Regions from separate parts of the Paenarthrobacter sp. NPDC091711 genome, predicted to be linked through region 3. Evidence: riboswitches for the same ligand, from Rfam matches in the RefSeq annotation. Region 3 holds a riboswitch; each other region holds the start of a gene.
The links. A riboswitch is a leader RNA that binds a small molecule or an ion and turns the genes downstream of it on or off. The one in region 3 is predicted to bind cyclic di-AMP.
Positions count from the first base shown of each region.

Region 1: linked by a shared signal. The riboswitch ahead of ACIQH5_RS07335 (hypothetical protein) and the one ahead of ACIQH5_RS13950 (NlpC/P60 family protein) in region 3 are both predicted to bind cyclic di-AMP.
Region 2: linked by a shared signal. The riboswitch ahead of ACIQH5_RS17700 (M23 family metallopeptidase) and the one ahead of ACIQH5_RS13950 (NlpC/P60 family protein) in region 3 are both predicted to bind cyclic di-AMP.

Region 1 covers NZ_JBIVTF010000003.1:324,489-327,755, reverse strand. The annotation lists gene ACIQH5_RS07355 (alpha/beta fold hydrolase) at 1-21, shown strand, start outside; gene ACIQH5_RS07350 (DUF6480 family protein) at 135-398, shown strand; gene ACIQH5_RS07345 (ATP-dependent DNA ligase) at 460-1,530, opposite strand; gene ACIQH5_RS07340 (hypothetical protein) at 1,576-1,809, shown strand; cyclic di-AMP (ydaO/yuaA leader) riboswitch at 1,939-2,085, shown strand; gene ACIQH5_RS07335 (hypothetical protein) at 2,088-3,267, shown strand, end outside.
Region 2 covers NZ_JBIVTF010000013.1:104,250-107,516, reverse strand. The annotation lists gene serC (phosphoserine transaminase) at 1-310, opposite strand, end outside; gene ACIQH5_RS17705 (metal-dependent transcriptional regulator) at 604-1,299, shown strand; cyclic di-AMP (ydaO/yuaA leader) riboswitch at 1,482-1,723, shown strand; gene ACIQH5_RS17700 (M23 family metallopeptidase) at 1,728-2,564, shown strand; cyclic di-AMP (ydaO/yuaA leader) riboswitch at 2,703-2,871, shown strand; gene ACIQH5_RS17695 (C40 family peptidase) at 2,876-3,267, shown strand, end outside.
Region 3 covers NZ_JBIVTF010000008.1:130,402-133,668, reverse strand. The annotation lists gene ACIQH5_RS13960 (NCS2 family permease) at 1-419, opposite strand, end outside; gene ACIQH5_RS13955 (copper resistance protein CopC) at 534-1,169, shown strand; cyclic di-AMP (ydaO/yuaA leader) riboswitch at 1,320-1,511, shown strand; gene ACIQH5_RS13950 (NlpC/P60 family protein) at 1,515-2,312, shown strand; gene ACIQH5_RS13945 (FAD-binding protein) at 2,472-3,164, opposite strand.

The sequences.
Region 1 (3,267 bases), on a different contig from region 3:
GCCACGACTCCCCACCGCTAAGCACTGAAGCACGACGCCGGCGCCTGGTTTGGGTGCCGCTTGTCGGGTGGGCTGGTCCCGGCTAGGCTGACGAAGCAAGCGTATTAGTAAGTTTGCTTACGAAAGGGCTGATCGTGACTGACAAAGACTCGAATGAAGAGACCCAGGGCTTCGGTGCCACGGGCGCCACAGGACCCTACGACACGACCTCTGATGCCGATAGCATCCACGACGATCCCGATATGCGCCAGGACGAAGACGAGGACCCCGCAGCTTCCGCCAACCCGGACCCGCTGGACGGCAACGTCACAGGGTTGGAGCCCGGCGGCGGAGTGCCTCCGGGCGAAACCCCGCCCGCGGAAGGCAGCATGAGCAGCGACCAAGGGCACGAGGAGTAACTCCGCTGCCAACCCGCTGTTACGTTGCTGGCCAGCGACGTAGCAGCGGGTTCGCAACGTTCTAGGCGTTGGGCAGCTTCAGGATCTCCCCGAGATCGTACGCAGCGGGCTCTTCCAACTGAGAGTACGTGCAGCTCTCAGGGGTCCTGTCCGGCCGCCACCTGCGGAACTGCGTGGTGTGCCGGAACCTGTCCCCCTCCATATAGTCGTACGCCACTTCGATCACGAGTTCGGGGCGAAGGGGTACGAAGGAGAAATCCTTGCCCCCGCTCCACCGGCTTTGGGCGCCGGGCATGCGCGAACCTCCGGCAGTCTCGTCCTGTTTGGCCCACTCACCCCACGGGTGCTCGCCGAGTTCAATCTGGTACGGCTCAAGCTCTGCCACCAAGGCCTCCCGCTTAGCCATGGGGAACGATGCCACCACTCCCACATGATGCAGGCGGCCGGTGTCATCGTGGAGGCCAAGCAGCATTGAGCCCACAACTTTCGCGGTCTTATGCCAGCGGAATCCCGCCACGACGCAATCCGCCGTGCGCTCGTGCTTCGTCTTGAACATCACGCGCTTGTTGGGCTGGTAGGCGCCATCGAGCGGCTTGGATAGCACGCCGTCCAGTCCCGCCCCTTCCAACTGCACGAACCACTCCTGCGCCCGTTCAAGATCGTTCACCGCAGGAGTCACATAGACAGGGGGCTCGGCTTTGGCGAGCGCGCGTTCCAGGATGCCACGGCGCTCGGAGAACGGTTTGGCCATCAGGTTCTCCTCGCCAAGGGCAAGGATGTCGAACGCAACCATGGACGCCGGAGTCTTCTCAGCGAGCATCCTCACCCGGCTGTCGGCGGGATGAATCCGCTGCTGAAGCACCTCGAATTCGAGCCGATTGCCCTCGATCAGGACGATCTCGCCGTCGAGCACGCATTTGTCCGGAAGGTTCTTTCGCAGCGCCTCAACCACTTCCGGGAAGTAGCGCGTCATCGGCTTCTCGTTGCGGCTTCCCAGAATGATCTCATCACCGTCTTTGAAGACGATGGTCCGGAATCCGTCCCACTTGGGCTCGTAATGCCCAACATCAGGGATGGTCGGAACAGATTTGGCGAGCATGGGCGAGACGGGTGGCATCACAGGCAGGTCCATAGACAATGTCTACCTGCCGGTGCAGCGCGAAGCTAGTGTTAGGCCATGGATATCTTGCTCGTGTTGGCGGCGGTACTTGGCGTCCCGGCCCTGGTGGCGGGACTTTGGTACTGGTCCTCACGGCACAACAACCGTGGGAACGTTCGTCGCGGAGCCACCGGCGGAATGCTGGGAGTGGCCGACGAAATCTTCCGTCCGGAAACACACCAGGCCGTGCAGATCCAGAAGATTCAGCATGAGTTGCCGGCTCCAGCACCGGCCCCGAAGCCTAAGTCATAGAACCCTGTCGCTTGGTCAGGCCTACCGCCCGTTACATTAATGTGACTTTACTTTCCAGCTCATGTACCGTCGTAAGGCGACCCATATCTCCGCTGGGCCGCTTCCGGATTGACGCCGAGCTCTGCCGCAATCCGGGATCCGCCAGACCCGCGGCAGAGGCGGGGGACCCAGAGTTCCCGGGCTTGGTATCCAAGTCCTTGGGGTGAAGCCGCTCAGGCGGCCGGACGGCCTCGTCCGAACCCGACAGCTAACCTCGAAGGCGTTGAGAGGCAACCACCATGTCCCCAACCATGGATCAGCCGCGCCGCCCCCACACTGAGGACGGGCGCACCAAGCCAACCGGACGCCGTCGGGCCCAACCCAGCGGATTCCTTGACAACACACCGGCGGATTCCGCCGATTCGCCGCAGAACCCGGCACGCCCCGAAAATTTGGAAGGCACAAGCACGACGCCGGAGCCCGCCAAGGCGGCCACGCCCACCATCGCGACCCCCGCAACACGTGCGGAACTTCGTGCGGCCGAACGTGAGCGCGCTGCTCAGGCTGTGATTGCGCCTGAGTCATCGGCAGCTCCGAAGTCCACCACACCGGGACCCCCTACTGCTGCCATTCCCATCGTGCCGCCGGGCATGAAAGCAGATTCGCGGGATGACAGCTCCCGGGAACCCGCAACGGCAGCTATTCCATTGGTGCAGCCTGCACCACAGGAACCCGTAACTGCGGCCATCCCCGTGGTCTCTGCCCTCGATGAAACCGCGAGCACGCCGGAACCCGCTGAGTCCCCGCGCGGCAAGTCCCCGGCGCAGGTTGCCGCTGCTGCAACAGCCTCGGCATCGCTGGCAAGCCGTAAGGATGCCCGGAAGCAGGCAGCTGCACCCACCAAGTCCGGCTTCGGCTCCACGTCCTCTATTAGTCGTGAACCACAAACCGTCCTGCGAAAAGCAGCCTCGGTCAAACACATGAGCCAGCGCATGGCCGTGGTCGCAGGCGCCTTTGGCCTGGTACTGACAGCCGGTGCTTTGGGACCGGCCCTTGATCTTCCGTTCTTCGGCCAGGAAACCCCTGCGCAGGAAGCCAGCGGGGGCCATGCTCGCAGCTCAGGTTCGGCGTCGCCCGGGCCCAAGGCTTCCTACACCACGGCGTCATCTCCATCAGCCTCGACGCCATCAGGGGCAAGTGCGACCTCGGAAGCCGGCCAGCCCGCGACGGTCGCCCAGGCACCCGAGGCAGTGCCGGCGTCGTCGGCTCCCACCCCTCAAGTTTCGCTCGCTGACCCGGTATGGGTTCCGTCAGCAGCGCCGTCCGCAGTCCCGTCTGTTCCCGGTGCGGCCACCCCCGCCCCCAGCCAGCCGGCACCCGCGCCGAGCGAGGTGCCCTCGGATACCATCACCACACCGCCTGCGCCGACACCAACCGTCACTCCCACGCCAACGCCGACCCCCACTGGCACTCCCACAC
Region 2 (3,267 bases), on a different contig from region 3:
CACCGAAGGAGAGGTGCTGTGCCTTCTTCTCCACCAAGCCAAACGCAGCCACATCCCAAAATGCCGTTGAACCGCCCACTCCGAGGACCACTTCATAGCCTTCCGGAGCGCGGAAGAACTGGCTGAGTCCTTCACGGACCGAACCAACCAGGTTCTTGACGGGAGCCTGGCGGTGGGAAGTGCCGAGAATGGTGGACGATGCTGCAGACAGCGCCTCGATCTGTTCCGGGCGAACCTTGGACGGTCCAGCGCCGAAGCGTCCGTCCTTGGGCAGCAGGTCGGCGGGAATGGTGATGCTGTTGTCGCTCACGTGGCGCTCCAATGGGTGTCGGCTAGAGATGGGAGGTGGCATAGGGCAGCAACTGCCCCTTCGACACCCCAATTCTGCCTGACACGGCCCGCGCGCAGGAACCTGCGGCCGTCATAGTCCGCTACGTGGAATGCGGGCTCACCGAATGCGACCGGAATTATCCAGAGTAATTCCAAATAAGCTAGGCTGGGGGTTGGCGTTCAGGGGGCGGCGGTGTACACCGTCCGCCCTGGCAAGGGACGCGGTACGGTGGAGATTACGCAAGAAACTGCGTTCGAGGAGAGCTGAGCTGGATGACGGATCTGATCGATACCACTGAGATGTATCTTCGGACCATTTTGGAGCTTGAAGAAGAAAACATTGTGGCTCTCCGGGCCCGCATCGCCGAGCGCCTGCGCCACTCCGGACCCACTGTTTCCCAGACCATCGGACGCATGGAGCGCGATGGCCTGGTGATTGTGTCCAACGACCGCCACCTTGAACTGACGGAAGTGGGCCGGAAGCGCGCCACCGAAGTCATGCGCAAGCACCGCTTGGCGGAGCGCCTGCTGGCTGATGTGATCGGGTTGGATTGGGCTTACGTTCACGATGAAGCGTGTCGCTGGGAGCATGTCATGAGCGAGCGCGTGGAGCGCCGCCTCTACGAGCTTCTGGAGCATCCCACGGAATCGCCTTACGGCAACCCCATCCCCGGACTTGAGGCGCTCGGTGGCCTTGCCAGCCAGCCCTTCCCGCGGCTCGACGTCAACCTGCTTCAGGCCATGGACGGATATGCCCCCGACTCGCGCGTGGCGGTCACCCGGCTCGCCGAACCCATCCAGGTGGAGCCGGAGCTCCTGACCCAGCTGGACGAAGGCGGAATCCGCCCGGGCGCAAGTGTCTCGCTGGAACGCGTTGGCGAGTACATTTCGGTCCGGGTCCCCGGTATTGAAGGCGCTTTGGAATTGCCTCCCGAGGTGGCTGCGCACGTTTTCGTCTCCGTCAGCTGACCGGAGCCGGAAGGCGCCGTGCCAAACCTCACTTCTGCGCCTGTTCTGCGCGTGTGACCTGCGGTTTTCTGAAAAAGATGATAAAGGCCTTCCGCGCTGAGTGCGTTCCTGTTGATAACGAATTTATTACCGAAGGCCTTAATCCCCTATAGTTATCTACTAGCGCCGATACCAAAGCGTTACCTGATCCGGAGCCGAGCTCTGCCAGCGGATCAGGTGTGTCACCCACCACTGGCAGAGGCGGGGGAACCACAAGCGGCTGTCTAAAGAAGCAGCCTTGGGGTGAAGTCCGCAGCAGAAGTGCCCACGTATGCAAGTCCCTCTTGGGATACCTGTGTGCCGTGAGCGCCTCGTGCGGACCGGGTCTTTGTACTCTCTGACCCGAATCCGACAGCTAACTTCGCAGGCTTTTGAGAGAGGAACAGAGTTTGACATCGCAGAACGTCAGGGGCCGCCGCCGTGCGTCCGGCCCCGCTGCTGAGCTGCGGCCAGCCACCGTCGTAACGGAGATCCGGCCCCGCGACACCGAGCGTCAGGTGCGCCGCCGTAAGAGCCCCTTGCGCCAGGTTGCCGACTTCGCCGCTGCCAGCGGCGTCGGGCAGAAGGCCGGTGTTGCGCTTGCCGCCACCGGACTCGCCCTGACTGTCGGACTGCCGGCCACCAGCCCGGTCATGGCCACCTCGGAATCAGGCCAGACCGAATCCGCCCTTGCCGTCGCAGCCCCCGCCGGCAGCCAGCCGGAGGTCTCCGCCGCCGCTTCGGCCAAGATCGACTTCAGCCGCGCCGCCGTCGCCACTGCAGCTGACCCCGATGGGAAGCTGAAGCAACTGCTCAGCGCCCAGTCGGCCGGAAGCATCCAGCGCGCCTCATCCGTTGGCACCATGGCCAGCCCGCTTGATTCGCTCGCCACGGCATCCCCCTTCGGCTACCGTGTCAGCCCCCTCACGGGCGGCGCCGGCGATTTCCACCGGGGCCAGGACTTCGTAGCCCAGTGCGGCACCGCTGTGCACGCAGCAGCCACCGGCAAGGTCACCTTCGCTGGATGGCACGAGTACGGCGGAGGCAACCGCGTGGTCATTGACCACGGCAACGGCCTCGAAACCACGTACAACCACCTGTCGTCATTCACCGTCCAGGTGGGCCAGACCGTCAACCGTGGCGATACCGTCGCGCTGAGCGGCACCACGGGCGCTTCCACCGGCTGCCACCTCCACTTCGAGGTCCAGGTCAACGGAGAAGTAGTAGACCCCATGGGCTGGCTCTAAGCCAGCTGATGGTCGCCTCTCGCATATGCGGGACGCCCCGTGACCTGAATGTGACATTCGCGTTCAACTGTTGTAGCGTACAGAGCGCATCGGCTTTTTAGGGGGCCGGTGCACTTGAGTGGATTGCCTAGCTCTGCCACCGCTCAAGGTCCGTTCGCATAAATCGTCTGGCAGGGGCGGGGGAACCACTTCTGGTCTTCGAGAGAAGGCCTTGGGGTTAAGTCGCAAAACTTCTTTGGAAGCAGAGCGGCCGGATGACTCCCATCCGAATCCGACAGCTCACCTCGCAGGCATTGGGAGAGGCTACCTACGTGTCATCACGCACTACCCCTGCGCGCCATCGCGCCCAAACGGTTCGTACGAACCCGTTGAACACGCTTTCCAAGGCTGTTTCCTCCAACGCCGGAACTGTGGGCCGCCAGGCCGCCGTTCTCGCAGCAGCCTCAGGCCTCGTCCTCACTGTCGGATTGCCCGCACACGCAGCAGACGCCGACGTTTCCAAAACCGAAGCCTCCAGCACCCAACAGCTGGTTGTTACGGCAGTGGTCACAGCAGAGCCAACAGCCACCGTTTCCTTCGAGAGCCCCACCGTGGCCACCAAGGAAGCCCCCAAGGTAGTCCAGCGCGCAGCCCAGGTTACTGAGCGTGCAGCGGCCACCACCGAAGATGCGTCTGAAGCCGTGACGGCGAAGTCCTCCGAAGC
Region 3 (3,267 bases):
TCCGGCACCGCCTTAAACACGGCAGTGCGGAATCCCGTGAGCACCAGGATGAGCATGGTGACACCGGACAGCACCACCAGGCCCATCATGTCCGGCCATGTCAGACCGGGGTGCGAGGCAACGGTGACCGCGACGAACGCGTTGACGCCCAGGCCTGTTGCCACCGCGAAGGGGTGCTTGGCCCAGGCGCCCATGAGGATAGTCAGGATGCCGGCCACGAACGCCGTGGTGGCTGCCACGGCGGTGAAGCCCAGTGACGCGCCGCTTGAGTCGGGCCCGGAGAGGATCAGCGGGTTCAACACCACGATGTAGCTCATGGCGAAGAAGGTCGCGAAGCCGCCACGGATTTCCCGCGAATAGGTGGATCCGCGTTCGGAGATCTTGAAGTAGCGGTCTACTGCAGAACCTTGTTTCAGCATGAAGGTCTCCGGGGATCGAGGGGAGTTTGCTCTCAAATCCTATGTTGTCCGGTGCGGGCCATCCCAACGATTCGCCTAGTCTGTAAGGAAGCCAACACTAGGAGAAACCGCCCCATGCGTACCATCCGCCCGCTTCTGGCCGCCGTCGTCGCTGCTCTTGCTTTTGCTTCCGCCCTGCTGTTTTCCGCGGCGCCGGCGTCCGCGCACGACGTCGCCGAATCAACCACGCCAGCCAACGGTGCCAGCGTGGCGGAAGTTCCGGCGTCGGTCTCCATTACGTTCAACAACCGCCCCCTCGCCATCGGTTCCGGTGTAACCGTGACGGCCGGAGGCGAGAACTGGGCAGACGGTCCCGTGGAAATTATCGACAACCAGGCCGTTCAGAAGCTTCGCGAGGGCGCCCCCGCAGGTGAGTTCACGGTGGTATGGCGCGTTGTCAGCTCCGATTCACACCCCATTGAGGGCACCTTCACCTTCACAGCCGCCGCGGGAGGCTCGACGACGGCGAGTGGTACGGCAGGTGCCTCGCCGACGGCGTCAGCTTCGTCAGCCGCGGTTCCCACCGCGGGTACCGCCGCGCCCGGCACGGCCAGCAATAATGAGCCGGCCGAGGACGCCTCGCAGCCCTTCCCGTGGAGCATCGTTGGGCTGGCTGTTGTAGCTGTGGGTCTCGTTATTTATCTCGCCGTTACCGCAAGGAAGAAATTGGCGGCTTCTAACGACGCGGATGCGGATACTCCCGCGGAATAGCGCGGTTTTCTACGTAGCTGCGAATATCTCGAATCGGTTACCGCGACACGCCGGACGCCCACTTCCCGTTACTTAAATGTGACTTCGGGGGAATCATCGCGTACGGTAGTACCTGTGCCTGTTCCACGTAGCGGGCACTTCCGGCCTGATTGCCTAGCTCTGCCGCAGTCCGGAATCCGTTCGCAGACAAACCTACGGCAGAGACGGGGAACCCAATTTAGGCCGCTTTCGAGCGTGCCTTGGGGTGAAGTCACGAAGCTTCCGCTGAACAGCGGGGGATAGTGGCCGGGTGACTCCCATCCGAATCCGACAGCTAACCTCGCAGGCATCGGGAGAGGCTCTTTCATGTCTTCACGCATTCTTCGCGGCCGTCGTAAGGCGGACAGCGTACGTCCTAATCCGTTCATCTCCATCTCGAAGGCAGTGGCCAGCAACGCTTCCGGCGCTGGCCGTCAGGCAGCTGTTATCGCAGCTGCCTCGGGCCTCGTTTTGACCGGTTCCATTGCTGCTCACGCAGCTGAGACCCCGGTTCAGCGCGATTCCAGCCCCGCAACGGTCGCCGAGACCGTATCCGAGGCACCCACCAAGGTTGTTACCGCCCTGTCGACGGCTACCGTCAACTTCGAGCGTCCCGCCGTTGCTTCCGTAGCAGCTCCGGTCATCGAAAAGCCGGCTCCTGTTGTTGAGGCTCCCGTAGCCAAGAAGGCAGCTGTGACCACCGCTGCTGCAACAGCTCCCGTCGCCGCTCAGGCTGCGGTTGCTGCTGCTCCCGTGGCTGCCGCACCGGTTGCCGCTGCTCCTGTAGCTGCTGCCCCCGCCGCTGGCGGAGTCAACGCAGCCATGGTTGCTTCGGCTTACGCACAGATCGGCATCTTCCAGGACTGCACCGCCATGGTTGAAAAGGCCCTTGGCTCCGCAGGCATCCCGGTAGGCGACCTCGGTCCCATGCAGTTCATGAACTACGGCAAGGTCGTTAGCGATCCCCAGCCCGGTGACATGATCGTCCAGTCCGGCCACGTTGCCATCTACATCGGCAACGGACAGGCCATCAGCGGCGGCATCAACGGCAACCAGACGGGCATCCACCCGATCAGCTGGTTGACCGCAACGGGTCCCCTGACCTACGTACGCGCTGGCGCATAAAGCCTCACGCTTAGTTCAAAGGCCGGTACCTCTTCGGAGGTACCGGCCTTTGGCGTTAAGTTCTGTTCGGAAAAGTTCAGCGCGTTATGTCCGACGCCGGATGGCGCGCCTGAGCGGCGGGGGCTGGCTGGGCTTGGCTGGCTTGGCTGGTGGGTGCTGCTAGGCGATGGCGATGCCGGGACCCGGCGGCAGGGCAACCTTTGAAGAGATCGCCTGGCCCACTGCCTTGGCTTGCCGCAGCACTTCCTTGGGAGACGGTGTAATGAGGTCTCCGACACCCACAAGGTGCATGCCGACGGCCCGCATGGCCGCGGCAAGATTCTGGCCTACCGCTATGCCAAGTTCGGCAAGCATGCGCCGCAACTGGCTTTGGGCGCAGCGCGTTACTACTACGTGGTCTGCCAGGAGAACACCGTGGGCCGTGTGGACCGCCCATTGGCGGGGACTTGATTCGAGGGGGCCGGATGCGTGGAGCCCGGTCCTCAGGCCCGCTGTGGTCATGCTGGCCACCAGGCCATATCCGATCTGCCGGGAGGGATCTGACCCCAGGAAATCAAGGCGCACGGCACGTGTGGTGTTGCGAACGTCCAAGTGATGGTTGGTGGCGTAGTTGCGCAGGTGGCGGAGGATTTCGTTGCGTTCCTGCATTGCTGCGGGATCGGCGGAGTCAGTGCGTTGAAGCATGCCTGTGTGGACGGACGGTCCTGGAGCGGACAACGCTCCGAACCCGTCCACAACGATTGAACCCACGCCGTAACGGCTGAGTTCGCTGGCAACTGCCAAGCCGGACAGGCCGGCTCCGATGACCACGGTGGTGGTGCGTTCCGTGGCGGAATCAGGCGTGAGTGACACTGCTTGGTTCCTCCTTGACGTGTGTGCCTTACGGCAGCGCGTGGGATCGCGTCCGAGTTCCCCAAGCGGCCGCAAATAAATGGCCGGGGCGTGTGTTGTGAGA